3 regions of the Methylotuvimicrobium sp. genome follow, and region 2 is predicted to be linked to each of the others. Evidence: riboswitches for the same ligand, from Rfam matches in the RefSeq annotation. Region 2 holds a riboswitch; each other region holds the start of a gene.
What was found. A riboswitch is a leader RNA that binds a small molecule or an ion and turns the genes downstream of it on or off. The one in region 2 is predicted to bind cyclic di-GMP.
Positions count from the first base shown of each region.

Region 1: another riboswitch for cyclic di-GMP. It lies ahead of ACRJJO_RS05985 (VPLPA-CTERM sorting domain-containing protein); the one in region 2 lies ahead of ACRJJO_RS16430 (S8 family serine peptidase).
Region 3: another riboswitch for cyclic di-GMP. It lies ahead of ACRJJO_RS06790 (hypothetical protein); the one in region 2 lies ahead of ACRJJO_RS16430 (S8 family serine peptidase).

Region 1 covers NZ_JBNGHF010000008.1:55,350-61,005, forward strand. The annotation lists gene fae (formaldehyde-activating enzyme) at 1-468, opposite strand, end outside; gene ACRJJO_RS05975 (radical SAM protein) at 549-1,409, shown strand; gene ACRJJO_RS05980 (hypothetical protein) at 1,595-1,846, opposite strand; gene ACRJJO_RS05985 (VPLPA-CTERM sorting domain-containing protein) at 2,186-2,863, opposite strand; cyclic di-GMP riboswitch class I at 3,007-3,088, opposite strand; gene tilS (tRNA lysidine(34) synthetase TilS) at 4,039-5,400, shown strand; gene ACRJJO_RS05995 (CTP synthase) at 5,461-5,656, shown strand, end outside.
Region 2 covers NZ_JBNGHF010000039.1:2,092-7,747, reverse strand. The annotation lists gene ACRJJO_RS16435 (PEP-CTERM sorting domain-containing protein) at 1-635, shown strand, start outside; gene ACRJJO_RS16430 (S8 family serine peptidase) at 1,237-3,072, opposite strand; cyclic di-GMP riboswitch class I at 3,157-3,242, opposite strand; gene ACRJJO_RS16425 (bile acid:sodium symporter family protein) at 3,871-4,803, shown strand; gene ACRJJO_RS16420 (MlaA family lipoprotein) at 5,288-5,656, opposite strand, start outside.
Region 3 covers NZ_JBNGHF010000009.1:116,993-122,648, reverse strand. The annotation lists partial or broken gene ACRJJO_RS06795 (cytochrome-c peroxidase) at 221-1,831, opposite strand; gene ACRJJO_RS06790 (hypothetical protein) at 2,630-3,496, opposite strand; cyclic di-GMP riboswitch class I at 3,697-3,771, opposite strand; gene ACRJJO_RS06785 (VPLPA-CTERM sorting domain-containing protein) at 5,076-5,656, shown strand, end outside.

The sequences.
Region 1 (5,656 bases), on a different contig from region 2:
GGTATTGGTCATGGCCTTATGGATGGCTTGTGCCATGGCTTTGCGGTGGATGTCGAAAAGTATTTGATGGTCCAGATTATCGTCGGTCGCCACACTAGGGTTGAGCCATACCGAGCAGATGATTCCCAAATCGTTCGCTTTTTCTTTCGGAATATCTCCCGCGCGAACTGCATCAAGTACACCATTAGCGATAGCGGCCTGAACGGTACCCATTAATATGTTGGTGTAGCGGCTATTGTTAACAGTGACCTTGCTGACCATTAAAGTCACGGGGCGGACTTGAATATCGGTATTCAAAATTGCGAAAACCCGGCTATGACCTTTGACTTGGTCCCCTGTCAGAGTGGCGAGGGCCGTACCGACCGGTCCGTCCAGTTCGCCGATGACGATTTCCGGTTCCGCCGCGGTTCCGGGAGGACCGCCCGCTACCAATGCCTCACCGGTACGCATGATAATTCTTTCGCTCATAATAATCTCCTTAATAAAAATGTTACAGGGAAAGATTTTGAGCGACTAGAATAGCACATTTGACTCTCATTCTTAAGGCTGTGACAAATTCAACACGATTAACAATAACCGATCATAGTAGGGATTCAGCCGGATTAACTTATATTTATCCCGTTCTCTCAAGACGTTCCGGAGGCTTGTCGATCGGTGTAAATTTTAATATCAACAATGCTTGCAACTGGCGATGTATTTATTGTCAAGTACCCGATTTAACGTTGGGTGCAGCGCCACTGCTCGATTTTTCATTATTGGAAAAAGAATTGAGGCAGTTTCTGAGCGATGTTTTGCATGGCGATTTTTTTGACCGATTTCAAGTCGACCCCCGTAATCGAGTAATCAAAGATATTGCGATTTCGGGAAATGGCGAGCCGACCAGCGTTCAGGATTTCGATAAGGCTGTCAACTTGATCGGCAGTATTGCCACTGAAATGGGGGTGCTGCCGAATAGCAATTTAGTTCTGATTAGCAATGGCAGTTTAATGCACCAGACGAAGGTTCAGGTCGGGCTTCGGTCATTGCATCGCTATGGGGGAGAAGTTTGGTTCAAGTTTGATAGCGCGACTGATGCGGGGCGTAATTTAATTAATAACGCAGCGCAAACGATGGAGTCGGCATTAAGAAATCTAAAGATTTCGGCCGCAATCTGTCAGACTAAAATTCAAACTTGCCTAGTCGATTATTCCGGGCAGGGATTGACCGACGTGGAAAAAAACGCGTATTTGCAATTTTTAAAAAGAATCAAGAACGATGGTGTGGCGATTGGTAAAATTATGCTTTATACAATTGCGCGCCCATCGATGCAGCCGGAAGCGGCTAAAATGAAGCCGTTGTCACCGGAACTCATGCGACATTTTGCGGGCGAGATCAGAGCGCTTGGTTTCGAGGTTCGGGTAGATTGTTAGTTGCCTAGTTTCGGGTTGATGGCTTTGGGTAAATTGTTAGCGGGGAGAGGTGAATGGCGTCGGGTCGGGGAATGGGCGTTATCGGATAATATAGCGCACCCGACATCCAGCGATACGACCGAAGAAGGCTGTAAACTAAGATTTAGTTTCTCGGTTGAAAATCATTTTTTGCTCTGAAGCCGGATTTAAGCCTTAATATCTAAAAGACTTCCTATCGTTTTTTTCTCGGTTTCGAGAATTTTAACGGCGGCAGATGTTTCGAATTCAGCTTCTTTTAAGCTGAGTACCGGTTTAATAATGTCTTCAGACTTGAATTCGGAGCTGCCTACTTCATCGTTTTTTATCGGTAATGCAGCAATTTTGTGAGCCGCTTCGGCTGATTTATGTTGTGCGCCGTTGATGAGGTTCAATGCGCTGTTTGTTGGTGAAATGTCCATGGTAAAACCCTCGTGAAGTATGAGCGCTTAGTGGAATTATATAAACTAATTTTAGTCTTTTAAAATCAATTGTATGCTTCTTTATTGCTTCGCTTTAAGTCGAACAATAGCTCTTTTATGTTGTTTTGTCCGAGCGTTATTTCACGTTTCTTAGATTAAAAGGTATGAGATTTTTTTTGGCGATGGCAGGTATTCTTGCTGCCGATGGTAGTTCAGCTCAACGAGGCGCCTAATCCAACAGAAGGTCAGTTCGGCATTGAGTTATGGCAGGCGGTTTATTTTGAAGGGGTCGTTTCAAGAAAAGCGGAAGCGAATTTGCTCCCGCTAACGCTTGAGCAATTAGATTGTTTGTCTGCGTTTTGTAGAAGAAATAAGGCCAACCAAAGCGGCACCTAGTAACCAGATGCTTGCCGGTAATGGGACTGCTGTGACGTTTAGGCCAACATATTTTTTTTCAATGAAAGCCGCTTCTCCAAGTGTTGTGCTTATAGCACCTAGAAGATTTTGGATTGTGATATTCAGATATCCGCTATTGAAAGAAGTGGTATCTAAAATGGTATCTGCCTGCCAGTTATTGGTTTGCAAGAACGCAGTTTGAGTAAATGCATCATTAGCAACGATACTTTCGGTAGTGTCAAAGGATGGATTTTCAATATCGAAAGCGCGAACTTGACCTCCTACTCCAACAAGAGTTGAATTGCCAAAACTAAAATAATCGCCTTTTTCAATAACTGAAACGGTATTTATTTGATGTTGTGGGTTCAATGCTTGGACTTTGATGTTAACGGTATCGTTGGTCATGTCGACGCCGGCAGTATTCAAGGCGGTAGCGGTGAATGCTGTTGGGGTAAAGTATAAAGTGTCGCCTGAAACATTAGCTGAACCGAATAAACCGGTAAGCGTACTATCAAATTCAAACGAAACAGAATTGCCGTATAAGGTGACTAGGCTTGCTTGCGCACTCCCCGTAAAAAGATAAATAAATGATATTAAAACAAACTTGGTTATTCTAAACATGAAAAAAACTCCTTGTGATTAAGAGTAAAGTCAAAAAATTACATGGTGAAAAAGCTAGGCCAAATTAGTCAAAGAGCAATATTGACTTTGAAATAATGGTTGCAACAAAAAGATGCATGACATTAAAAATCTCACTAACAATTTAAGGTAGTCCGGCCATCTTTAAAATATTAAAGATCCGTAACTTTCCGGCCCCGCTTTACAACGGGTGAGGCTTTCTCTTAAAAATTTCTCTGCTGTGTTTGGCGTACTCGCGTAAAGAATCCGCCAAACACGTTTTTCGTAAAGTTCGATTTAGTCAATTTCAATAGTAACGATCATGAAGAAGCCTTCATCGCCCCGGCAAATGAAAGTTCGAGGCGTGGCGGAGGATGCGGTCACTCGCCCGACAGGACGCCGTGAATACGTCCATGTAGGCTCGACGGCGGCGACTGATTGCCATGGATGGCATGAATGCAGATTTTGCAGGAGCAAAAATCTGCCCTGCCGCCGACGCCTGTCGATCGAGCAACGGCATCCTCTTCGGAGCCGGCATTGTACTTTCACAAAAAAACTGATATCTACTTCACGATACTGACGATACTACTAAAATATTACATTTCCATTAAGAAAAGCTAAATTCTTTTCTCGATATGTGTTCAATTTTACTACAATGGCTCCGAATCGTTTCATCATGAAAGTTTCTACGACCTTTATTATAAAAAGCAATACTTATACCAAATATTAGAAAATTATTATAATCAAAACGTTGTGAGCAGTATGGTCATTGTTTTAATCGCAAAAATCTTTCTTTTGTAAAAAATATTGACAATTAAGTGCAGTTTATAGTCTGTAAGTGACTGCTTTTAAATGAGCTATGACTAATTGATAAGATGGTTTTACATATTTTAACGTGCTGAGATATCATTTTTACTTCGATGTTTTGTTGGCGGAGCGAATAGATTGTTGTTAAGGCCTAGGCTCAAAGAGGATCAGGATTTAGTGCGGCTGAAATTGTAAAATAACTTGACAAAGTTTGTTATTAAAATGGCGCGCTGCTCTTTGTGTGATTTTACCTGTCAGGCATGTAATTTCGGCATTTGCGTATGAAACGCTGGGGGGAAATCGGCAATGGTTAAGTGTCAAGAATGTTGTCGATCCTGCGCCTAAATATTAGCTCATAATTGGTATCTTAAATGCTTCAACTAGAATCGCGAGTCGTTGAATTAGGCCTGCAAAAATTAAAATCGCCGCAACAAGTTTATATTGCCTATAGCGGCGGTGTAGATTCGCATGTGTTGTTACATCTTTGTGCTTCGATATCTTCTCTACAAAATAAAATTACCGCGGTTCATATACATCACGGTTTGCAAGCGGTAGGCGATGCTTGGCCAAGTCATTGCCGGTCGGTCGCTAAGCAATTGGGTGTTGATTTTGTCGAAATTCATGTCGATGCGCGAAGCGCCGGGCGCGAAAGCCCCGAGGAAGCGGCCAGGAATGCGCGGTATGACGCCTTAAAGGCTTTGCTTTCGGAAAACGACGTTTTGATGGTGGCTCAGCACCGAGAGGATCAATTGGAAACCGTTTTATTGCAATTGTTTCGAGGTGCCGGTTTGCAAGGGCTCTCGGGCATGCCTGAAATGATGGTCTTTGGCAAGGGAGTGCTGTTGAGGCCCTTATTGAATACACCAAAACAAGTCATCGACCAATACGCCCGGCAACATGATTTCAATTTTATTGAAGATCCCAGTAATCAAGGCATTGACTTCGATCGTAATTTTTTACGCAATGAAATTGTTCCTTTACTCAAGCAACGTTGGCCGTCCATTGATAAAACAGTCTCTCGTTCAGCGGTTCATTGCGCGGAAGCCTCTGAACTGTTGAGTAAATTAGCTGGCGATCAATTCAAGCAGGTCTATCAAGCAAAGGATGCAACGCTATCGATACCGGCTTTGGTAAAGCTTGATGTGACGGAACAAGCATTAATTGTTCGGCAATGGTTCGCGCGTTTGGGGCTAAAAATGCCGCCCCGTGCCTTTGTGTTGCGTATTTTGTCCATGATTCAGTCGCCGCTTAGCGATCCGCAGTTGCCGAATCAAAAACATACGATACGCCGTTTCCGGAATAGCTTGTTTTGTGTGCCGCAGCAAACCGTTATTTTACCGGAACAAGGCGTTGTATGGTCGAATAGCGATGCCCCTCTTGACTTGCCTGACGGTACGGAACTGAAAATTGCTTATGACCACTCCGGAATTGATCAATCGATTTGGCTTAGGTCGCATATCGACGTTAGGTTTCGTAGCGGCGGGGAAAAAATTGCTTTGCCGAATCGAGAAGGGCGGCATCGCTTGAAAAATCTTTATCAGGACGCAGGGATTCCGCCTTGGGAAAGGCCTTATATTCCATTAATCTATTTAGACGGGCGCTTGGCGGCAATTGCCGATCTTTGGATCGGTTCCGAATTTTATTGCAAAAACAAGCCAGGATGTATTCGGCTAATTCGGTCGCAAAAAAATAAAAACCGGAAAGGCCATGACGAATGTGTCTTAGTCGATTAAAATAGATAAATTTTAATCTTGGCTATTTGAAAGCCGTCTCCCGAAATTTTTATTTCTTACATGACCAAATTTATTTTCATTACCGGTGGTGTTGTTTCCTCGTTGGGTAAAGGCATTGCCGCATCGTCGTTGGCTGCCATTCTTGAAGCGCGTGGGCTGAAAGTGACGATGACAAAACTGGACCCTTACATCAACGTCGATCCCGGAACGATGAGTCCTTTTCAACATGGCGAGGTATTCGTCACCGAGGATGGCG
Region 2 (5,656 bases):
GTCAGGCTGCAACGTTATGCTCCGCTTATACAGCGCCTAATACTCATCCGAATGGCTTATCGGTCGAGGATGTGACTTTCAAGGGAAACAATGCTAATGATTGCTACGGCGTGATTGACTCAGGCCCTGGCGGCAACCCAACAAGCGATACAGTTTGGGCGGATACCGGCTGGACACAGTTTGCGAAAGACGAATCCGGTACAAGCGGTGATATTGAAGGCACGGTACTAGGCATTGAATTCACCTTAACTGCATCAACGTTCGCTAGCAATAGTGGCACTTGGTTACTTGCATGGGAAAAAGTTGATGAGCCTGGATACGATTTAAAGATGGATGTAGTCGCTAATTTAAAAGCAGCTAATGGTTCTGCTTCATATTTGTTTGAAGATTTGACTTTTACATCCAATGGCAATGGCTCTGGAGCATGGGAAATTACTTTTGCCGGTCCAGGACAAGGCGATAACCCAAGTCTTTCTAACATGACTCTTTGGTATCAAAACGCAACCTCAACGCCTCCTAACGGCGGCGGAGGCCCAGGAGGCGGCCAAGTCCCAGAACCCCATCTGATCTTATTAATGGGCATCGGACTATTGGGTTTTGGCGCCACAAAATTTCGCAAAACGACCAAAGCCTAATCACTTAGAAACACCTTCGAACCAAAACGCCGGAAATCGCCGGCGTTTTTTTTACTTTTCGACTCGTCCGTCCACACTATTGATCCTAAATTCGACAACCTAACCATGAAACACCTGAAACATTCAAGAGATTGCCTGAACATTCCTGCTAACCTCTTGGATGAACGAAAGTTCTATACAAACGAATAAAGAAGTTATTAAGTTGACGTCTCATTCTTCATGATCTTCATTGTGAAATGCTTTTTACAGGCTAAAGGTAATGACTATTGGATTCGTAATGATTCACACCCCTTATCGTTCCCATGCTCCAGCGTGGGAATGAATTCCGAGACGCTCTAGCGTCTCGTCCCGCTGGAGCGGTGCTCAGGCATTCCCACGCAGAGCATGGGAACGATAATTGCCGGAGGATTGAATAGTTATTTGGATTCAGCTTATAAAAAACCTCGCAAAAACGGCTCTGTTCACGTTAATAGTTAAAACATGAATACTAGCCAATTCCGAAGGAGTTTGATGTTGCCAGCTATTACTACATATAAAATAAAAATCCTGCAAAAAAAACGCCGACGTCAGCCGGCGTTTTTTTTTTGCAGTTTACTTTTGCTTATTTAGAAACTGTAATCGTATGTTTAGCAGTTTTATTCGAAGTATCGGTAGCAACCGCTTCAATGATATAAGTGCCTCGGCTTTCTCTGTTGGTATTCCAATTATGAGACAATTGATTGCCGTCTGCCGAACTCACCAGACTGCCGTTAATAAACAGCTGGATATTAGCCACCGCAACGTCGTCTTCCGCCGAAACATTTATTTTAACTACTCGTGATAGTCGGCTACCGTCGGCTGGATTACTGATAGCTACGGTTGGAGCCGCTATATCTTCAATCACTTCCTCGACAGGCTCATCAACGACTTCTTCAACTTGTTCGATCGTATTTTTGACCGTTACATTAACACCACTTGAAACCCCTTCATTACCTGCCGCATCGATCGTGGTTGCGCTCAAGTTTACGGAACCATCTGCGACTTGATTGGAATCCCAGCTAAATTGGTAAGGTGCGGTCGTATCGGTACCGACATAGATACCATTGGCATAGAGCGTCACTTCGCTCACACCGACATTATCGGTGGCATTGACCTCGACTTCAACCAATCCGCTGACGGTATTTCCCCCCGTTGGCGAGAAAATATTGACTGAAGGCGCCTCGCTATCGACAGTGACATTCACCATACTTTGCGCCATTTCAACCGCTACGGCGGCATTGATGCGGCCGTGACCATAGTATGGGTGGATATCGCCAGCGATTTTATCGGCCGAGGATTTCAAGATTTGCTCGACTTCATCGGGCGTTAGCGTTGGATTCGCGCCCTGAATCAGGGCAATCACGCCTGCAGCCACTGGTGACGAAAACGATGTGCCGTTCCAACTACCATAGCCGCCGCCGCGCGTAGTGGTTTGAATCGATGCGCCCGGCGCCGCAACATCGATGAACTCGCCATAATTCGACCAAGAAGCCTTGGCATCGGAGCTAGTCGTAGCCGAAACGCTGATCATATGAACATTATCTTTAAATCCAGGATCGACGCCGTCGTTACCGGCCGCAACAACAACCAGGCCACCTTTGCTGCGCATGTATTGTGCGGCATTGGTTACCGCAGAACTGTTGGAAACGCCGTAACTGATGTTCGCGACGTCAGCACCTTGATCGGCCGCCCAGTTCAAGCCACGAGCAATATCGCTCCAATAAGCCCAACCATCACTACTGTTGGTAATGCGCACCGGCAATATTTGCGCATTCCAAGCGACGCCAGCAACGCCGTTAGCGTTATCGGTTGTGGCAGCTGCCGTACCCGCTACCGCCGTGCCGTGTCCATGTACATCAGAACTGTTGGTGCTGCCGTCGACCGCATTCCAACCTGGCAGCATTTTGCTGGATAAGTCAGAGTGCGCGCTATCGACACCGGTATCCAAAATAGCAATCACGGTGTTGTCGGCTTTTGTTGAGCTCCAAGAGGTTGGTGCTTGAATTTTGGGCAAATGCCATTGGTTGCCGTAACGCGGATCGTTGGGCGTCGTCAAGCTGAATTCGACCGCCATATCGAGCTCTGCGAATTCGACATGAGGATTTTTGGATAATGCTCGAATAACGGCTTGCTCGGCTTGTGGTGGTACAGAGATAACATGCACTCCGATGTTACCGATTATCTCTTTTTTTTGGCCTTTATTGCGTTTCAGAATTTTGTCGAATTCTCTGTCCGATAATCCGGCTTTCGGTTTGACCAAAATTTGGCCTTCTTTCCAAGGCTTGTCGGGGGCTGCGTAGGTTGGTCCGGCTGCACCGCCCAACACACCGGCAAGCAATACCGCCGCTACGGCCTTGGAAAGCTGAGTTGAATTAAATGTGTTTTGATTTTTTTGACTTCTTCGGCTGTTAGAGCTCATGACCCCACTCCTTATTTAAAATAAAGGTCCGAAGGAGTTCCTTGAAGCTGAATATAAATTGGCGTAATGTTTGCCCTATGCCAATTTAGCAATCCCACTGTCATAGGAATAACTCCGTTAGACTGGAAACTTTGCGTCGCCACCTTTCGATGGTTTTGCCCTTTTATTATTTTCGATTGACTGGAGCGTCTAAAAGCCCTTTGAAAGCTTTTTTCGTTCCGGTTGAGTTACAGTGTATAAATTTCAGAAATAATTGATGTGACTTGCTTGGCAAAAATTTATTTAGAGAAATCATCTTGTTATTGTTGATATCGATTCAGTGAATTAGTAAGCACTTTTGCGTTGCCCATTTCGACTTCCCCACAAAAAACTTTTTGAGTTTTAGCCATTCGTTCATCTTTAATTAGGCGCAATGGCCGACAGTGCATAGATCAAATCGCCTAAGAAAGAAATTTGTTTTAGGCGAGTTTTTGTCAGCAAAAGATTACACAAGAAGTCTTATTTTGACCTTAACTCAGATAAGCGTTTGGCCTAAATTCAATAGTTTTCTCAATCGCAATTTAGATTTAGGCATGAGGGATTGGTGATCATAGGTTATAAAGCGCCAGGCGTAGGATGCGCATCGCGCACCTGGGCCGGGAAATCTTGTCGGCTTGGAACCGTGGAAAGGTGCGTGATGCGCACCCTACGGTGCTAAATTCAATAGTTCTCTCTATAGACAAACTCAGGGTTAAGCAACAGCAAATACGCCCATTTGAAGTATACTTGTCGCCTATCATTTATTCGGTTTAAAACGACGTGCTTCGCTTACTTAATTTGCTCGCCAATCTTTTTCCTTTTTGGGTCATCACCTGTAGCGGTTTAGCATTATTTTTTCCTGCTTGGTTTACTTGGTTCAGCGGTCCGATGATCGTTTGGGGCTTGGCTATTATCATGATCGGCATGGGTATTACGCTTAGCTTCGAGGATTTTCGACGGGTAACGCGCACGACTCGACCGGTTTTAATCGGCGTCGTTGCTCAATTTGCCGTGATGCCTCTTTTAGGATGGGCCATAGCTTATGGATTTTCGCTCAATCCGCAATTGGCGGTCGGTCTGATACTGGTGGCATGCTGCCCCGGCGGTACCGCATCAAACGTGGTTAGCTACATTGCTCATGCCGATGTCGCGCTATCGGTATTGATGACGATGTGCTCCACATTCGCCGCCGTTGTCATGACGCCGCTATTGACTCACTGGCTAGCCGGTGCCTATGTTCCGGTGGATGCTTGGAGCTTATTTTTCAATACTCTGCAAGTGGTGATTCTGCCGGTTTTGTCGGGTATGTTGCTAAATCGTTATACGCCGCGCCTGGTTCAGGCTGTAACACCTGTCGCACCGCTCGTTTCAGTGATGGTCATCGCATTGATTTGCGCAAGCATCATTGGCGCGAATGCAGGCACGATAAAGGATTCGGCTTTACCTTTGTTGAGCGCGGTTGCCTTATTGCATCTAGGCGGATTTACAATCGGCTATGCAATGGCTCGCTTGATGAAGCTTGAAGAAAACGCATCCCGCACAATTTCAATTGAGGTGGGCATGCAAAACTCCGGCTTAGGCGCGGTACTTGCTCAATCCAGCTTTGCACAAATGGCCCTTGCACCGATTCCCTCTGCTATTTCAGCAAGTTTTCATTCGATCATCGGCAGTGTACTGGCAGCCTGGTGGCGTATACGAAAGACTAAAAGATAGATGGGAATAATGCAGGATGAACTATTTTCTTTTACAAATTCCGGTATAAGCTTGTGAAGACTATGCTCAAGTCATATACCCATCGCAGATCAAAATTCGGCGCCGGGGCGTACTACGTACCCTCTCGCAAGTCTTTCGGATCTATCAAGCCTATAACGATAAAGATACGTGATGCGTACCCTACTACTGACTTTTACTCCTCGGCAATTGCTGAGTTTCAAGGATAGTGTGAATGAAGAAAATGCAGGAGCGTTTTTCCGCATTGCATCGCATACAGCGCCTAATGTTAGCTTCCTAATACATGCCATCCATGGCGTTATACAAAATCAGCTTCACCCTGCACTTGGGATATCCCAGATAGTTAAATACTATGGATTTAGGTGCTGGGCCTTTTACGGGCTGCCTAGCGACGATACTTGACTAGCGAAGGAGCACTCACCGATCGCCTGCTTAAGTGGTAAGTGGCTTTTATCGGCCTGTCGCACTATTGATCGGCAGGGCTGTCTAATTGCAAGTGATGACTGGTGTCTTCATCTTCAAAGTAGTCATCCAGATCATCGAACAAATCATCATGATCGTCCAGCAACATGACTCCGTCATTAATCAAATATTCACGACGTTGAAAATAAGCGGTCTTGATGAATTCGTAACGATCGACTGCGGCTTCATCTAAAATCTTCTCCGAAGACAACAAACCAGCACGTTTGTCGACACCCTCTACCGCATTGGCCGCTGTACTTGCTGCGCTAACCGCTGCTCCGGCAAACATCGTATAAGTTAACGGATCCATCAAGGCATCGCCAACCAGGCCGGCTACACCTCGCGGAGAACCGGGCCCGATGAATGGCAGCAC
Region 3 (5,656 bases), on a different contig from region 2:
AAACTCGATACGGATCCGTAGCACTCTCGCAGATGGCTTGACGCCGGCTCGTAATGCCTTGTATTTATTTTGCCTCCGTCTGCGCTATTCGCACAGATTTCAGCAAAACACTCGGTGCTCCGGCTATCGGTGACTAAAAATGTTCATTTCGCTAGCCCCGTTTCCAAGATTTTCGGCGTAAGACAGTTTAATAGCTCTTTCATGAGATCTTAATTCGCATTTATGGAGCCAAATAATTTTCGAACGGTAATAGCGGCGACATGTTGCCTTCTGCCCCTACCGCTTCGATCAGTAAAAATTCATCTTGCGCTAAATTGGGCGACAACGAGTGCCCGTCGTTGACTGCGAGATTATCGCCGACATGACCGTGCGGAATTTTTATCTCGGGATGATCGAACGGAGCTTTTTCATACTTAACCCGGTCATCCGTCAATGTTTTTAAGAAAGCAACGAGATCAGCACGATTTTGCTCGGAAAACTGGAGATTCGCGAGTGGAAATACTTTGTCGATTTGTTTGGCGTGATGATGAAAGTTACCTCCACGCGTATAAAATTCGATCACTTCTTCCAAAGTTGCCATGCTGCCGTTATGCATATATGGGCCCGTCAATTCAACATTATGAAGGCCAGGAATTTTAAATGCTCCCTTTACAGCGGCAACCATTTTTACAGTATCCGTTTTACTTAATTCGGCTTGAGCTGCTTCTGGAGATGGTAAATAAGCATGTGTCAACGGAAGAAAACAATCCTCAGTCGATTGCGGTTGCGGTACTACACCATCGAGCGGTGTAAAAAGACTGGTTAGATAAGGGGGAATAGAGTTCATCGCAAGCGGCAATTGAAAATCACATGCGCGGCTTAATTTAACTACATTATCAACGACTGCTTCTTCGTTTCCGGCCAAATGCTGCATATACTGCAAACTGAACGATAATGGGTGTCCGAATATATCAACACCGCCGACACCGACATCACTATTTTCTTCGGCAACGCCCGTTGAAGCAAATCCACTATCGAAAAATGCTGCGGAAGTGGTAATCAGAATACGATTAACAACATTTTTTGATGCGCTCATATGAAACGCAACGTCTCCGAACACTTCAGGATGCGCTTTATTCAACTCAGCATTCGAATTTATTGCCGCCGCGGTAAAGTTTGGACCTATATGACAGAGATTGCATTCGCTTTCTCTAAACAAATCCAAGCCTCTTCGCTCGGAGGCGGTCAAATCAATAGGTTGTTGACTGCTATCTCTAGCACTTAGATCAAAAGGCGATTCATCCGAAATCAACGTGGATTGATAAAGCTGCAGGGCCAATCCAAAAAACATTGCGAAATTCGCTTCCATCTGATCATAAGGCAATTCACCAGAAGGACCGCCAAATTTGCCTCGCCGAGTATATGACCAATATTTATTGTTAAAAGACTGTTTAATTAAATTCGAATACGTTGTATTCAGCCCATTTTTTAAATTACCGGGTTTACTAAAACTCAGACCACCCAAAACACTGTCGTTCCAATGGACTTTTTGATTTTCTAAAGGCCGACGCGCTAACAATTTCCTTCCGACATCCATCATCGTTCGGCTTCTACAGCCCATTTCCGTATCGCTAAGGGGAGGAACCACTGCCAGTGATGCCAACGAAGAATTGATTAAATGCAACCTTTGTTTGGCAACATTGCGAGTATTGATTTTTACCCAAACACCTGCATCAGGATCACGATCCCCCCATGAACTACTTCCATTGAAAACATTATTTGCGCGTCCATCCCAAAAATTTCGATGATTGAAAACCGAATTAATCACAGTTGGCGTATTGCGGGGTTCGACTCTACGGGTATTGGTTCCATTGACATGAAAAACCGGGTCCGCATCGCGGTCACATGCATCATTTGCATTACCTGTTCGACTGGTATTGATAAATTCGCCACTAAAAGTCCCTGATGACGAAACCACATCGTCAGAATTAAATGATACCGGTGATGCATGACTCAAAGGATTGAATCGGCGATGAAAAGGGAAATCGCGGCGACTAAGAGTATAATTGGGCCCCATTTCATCATTGGATGATGACAGATCGAATGCTTGTTCTTCTAATGATTTGGACTTAGCTCCCGGATTTAACTGATTTTTGACTCGACGATCGGCGCCGGCGTGAAAATGGCATGAACCGCAAGCCATTCCATCACTTCCGACATTCGTATCCCAAAACAATGCTTTTCCAAGCGCGATGGCTGCATTTTTGTTAACTACAATTGGCTCGGCACCATCCAGCAAGCCCGGTACTTCAGGCACTTGCAAATGCTTGAGACTAATCGGCATGGGACCTACGCCTGTCGCGGAGACAGAATGGCTTATCAATAAAGCAACCAACCCCAAAACATAAAAATAAACATGACGAAAACTTGTCATCTATCAACTCCGAAGGTTCATTTATTAGAATCCTTCATTATTTTAATTCTAAAAAAATTTAAACTTGAGCGACCATGCCATTAAAACTGGCAGTACTAAATACAAAGGTAGATTTCTTTTACAACCCTATATTTAATCCAAGCTCAGTTAGACACAGACTTAGCCAAAAGTAAGTTTGCGCTTCCGTGCGCTTCGATATCTCCTTGAAACTGCCCTTTATGCTTGAGCCTTTCTTCGTGCGCCCCCAATCAAGCCGACCAATGCAGTGCCGAACAACCAAACAGCTGCTGGAACCGGAACGCTAGATACAGCCATAGTCATCGGCGAACCACCCAATGCCCCATCAGCGCCCCCCACATAGACCGCGTACCAACCAGCCGCCAGATCGTTTAGCATCAAACTGGCAGATTCGCCCGGTACAATAGAACCACTCACCAAACCATTGCCGTCGTAAGCGCCAATTTGTAACTCCGCGCCCCAGGCTGTTGTTCCGGAAGCTGGGCCTGAATTCGCGTAGCCCATCGTTTCCAATGCTCCGTTTGCACTGTTGCCGACTGCCTTGTTGTCAACACCATAAGCGGGAGTCGTAATACTGTCATCGGTCATCCAATAGGTTCCGTAAGTTCCAATCGCTCCGACTTGGTTGAAAGAGTGTGGAACACCTTGTGGGCCGCTAGCGATACCAGGTACTTCACCGGTACCGCCAGTTCCGCCGTCGAACTCGCCGTCAGTCCGCCACACTGTAAAGCCCGGTGACATATCACCGGCATTGACTGCTGCAACGGAAACCGTAGTTGTTGCGGATTCTGTCAAATAAAATGTAAACCATTTGTTACCTGCATGAGCCCATGCAGCATTACCCAATGCAGCGTTACTCGCGTAACCATTTACGCTAGTTGTAAAGGCGTTGGTTGCAATAGAGCCGCCTGCACTTGAAATCACATTGCCGTCTACCCAGAACGAATTGCCTTGGCCAGATCCATTGGGATTGACAGCACCGGCTGCCATCGCGGCGCCGCTAGTCAATGCCAAAGTCGCTACGGCCAATGTAGACTTGAACACAGATTGTACAGATATATTCATTATTTAATTCCCCAAACCACATCACGTTTTTTTTATCCGGGTGTGGTAGATTTAAGTTGTCGTTAAATTTTGGAATTGTCTGATGTTTTTAGGCCGTCCGCCGAAATAAACAACTCCAGTTTAGCGAGCTTGTATTGCGAGACTGCCGTATCGATAACCCCCATTATCGATATGCTTTCCTGCTCTCCCCAAAGCTCCTAGGAGGTAACCCGGCTATCTGAATCAGACCCGCGGCTTTCCGACCCCGCCTTGCGACGAGTGTGGCAACTTACCATAGCTACAAAAATGCAACTTTATATGTTAAGCAAAATACGAGCCACACTGAATATGAAGATAAATTTTCCTAGACTTAAGTCGAAACGAACTTTGATGCGTTTTTATTACTTTGTTTTAGCTAGCTTTTTATTATTTAAAAGCTAGCCGAAACGCTTTAGGTTTACGGCTTGCAGTTGCGGCTTCGAAAATCAAAACCCCGATAACCATGCTAAAAACACGTGACTAGACACAAAAGTGCGTGATATCACACACCCTCCTATCGATGTTTCACTTTCCCGATCTTGCCTGCGGCACTGATATTTTTTAAAAATGAGGAGAGCGGCTAAATTACTCGGATAATGCGCTTAATAAACCTTTCATTACGCAAATGCGAAGTAATTGATGAAAAGAAGAAAAAGGGGGAAGAAAAAACTAACCTGCCCCAGGGTAAACGCATTAAAATAGATCCCATATCAATATGTTACGACTATTCAACCTAAGCTTGCAGAACATTTTATTTGTTAGTTTTTATTTTGTGGCACTAAAAACTGCTACTATGAAATTACTGAAAACACTATGCATTATAACCATTTGATTTTATATTCTGTTTTAATGCGTTTACCCTGTAGCCAGCCCCCCCTTTTTTTGTTCTTTTGTTTTATATTTGGAGACCTTTCGAGAATAACGCCAGAATTAGTCCCTAATCATCAATGCCGTTTCGATTTTGGCTGAAGCCTATCTTTAATCAAGTTGGTTTATGTGTGATATGACACATAGCATTGAGTCATATCACCTATTGACAACCCAGCCTACCCTATCGATCAACCAGTCTCTCGCTAAATTTAAGCAAGGGACTACTTAACCGGAATGCCCTCCAAAACGACCTGCGTATAGCTAATATAAATCAATAAGATAGAGCCGCACTATTATAATGACTCGTAAAAAAAATTAATCCTATTTAGAGTAGCCTAAATGGTAAAGATGGCATTTATTTTGCTTTTAACTAACGGTAGTTAAATTTCGGCAGAGGATACAATCTCGAGCGACTTAAGGTAAGCCTCACATTTATTGAATGTCCCTTAAATACTTATGCATCTTGGTATAAGCCTTTAGACAAATCGTTACCTCGATAGTCAAATGAAAGACCTCAAAAAGATGCGTATTTACCCAGAACCACTTGGCAGCCCCTCCCTACAAGGGCCGGAAACAATACAACCAACCTCACTAAAACATACCTTTGCGCATTATGTTTCGACAGCGGCCTATGAAAACGTTACCGAAATTTAAAATGCAAAAATATTAAACTAAACAAGGAGTTCAATCGATGAAAAAAAAACCATTAGCTAAAGCAGTTGCTATGGCCGTTACCAGCGCCGCAATGACTGTTGGCGCCATGCCGAATGCCTCTGCTCATGTTATGTACAATACTTACATCGCTTCATCCGGTACCGATGGATGGACCCGAGTAGACGGTTCCGGAAATTCCGGCGCACAGGTCCCTTGGGTCGGCACAACGGGCGGCGAAAGCCCATTCGGCTATGTCGGTAAACAGGCGATGAACTGGGCGGTAGCCATTCACTCAGCCAATGAAAGCCATGAGGTTTCACAGGCACATGCCCTTTCGGTTTACGGCGCTAACGTTGATATAGATACCGCTGACGGCGCCTGGGGCTCCTGGCCCGTTAACGAGTCTAACCCGGGGTTTACGCAAGGTTGGGCGCATCACACGGATTACGGATTATTGAAATCTCATGTAACCGCCGTGATCACTATTAGCCCTGAATCGTTAGGCCCTTTGATCAATAACTTCGGAATAAGCGTATTTAAAGGAATGGATGATGGAACGGCCGGCTATAGCCGTCATGCAGCATGGAATATCGGCTATATATCCGGCGCCTATGAAGA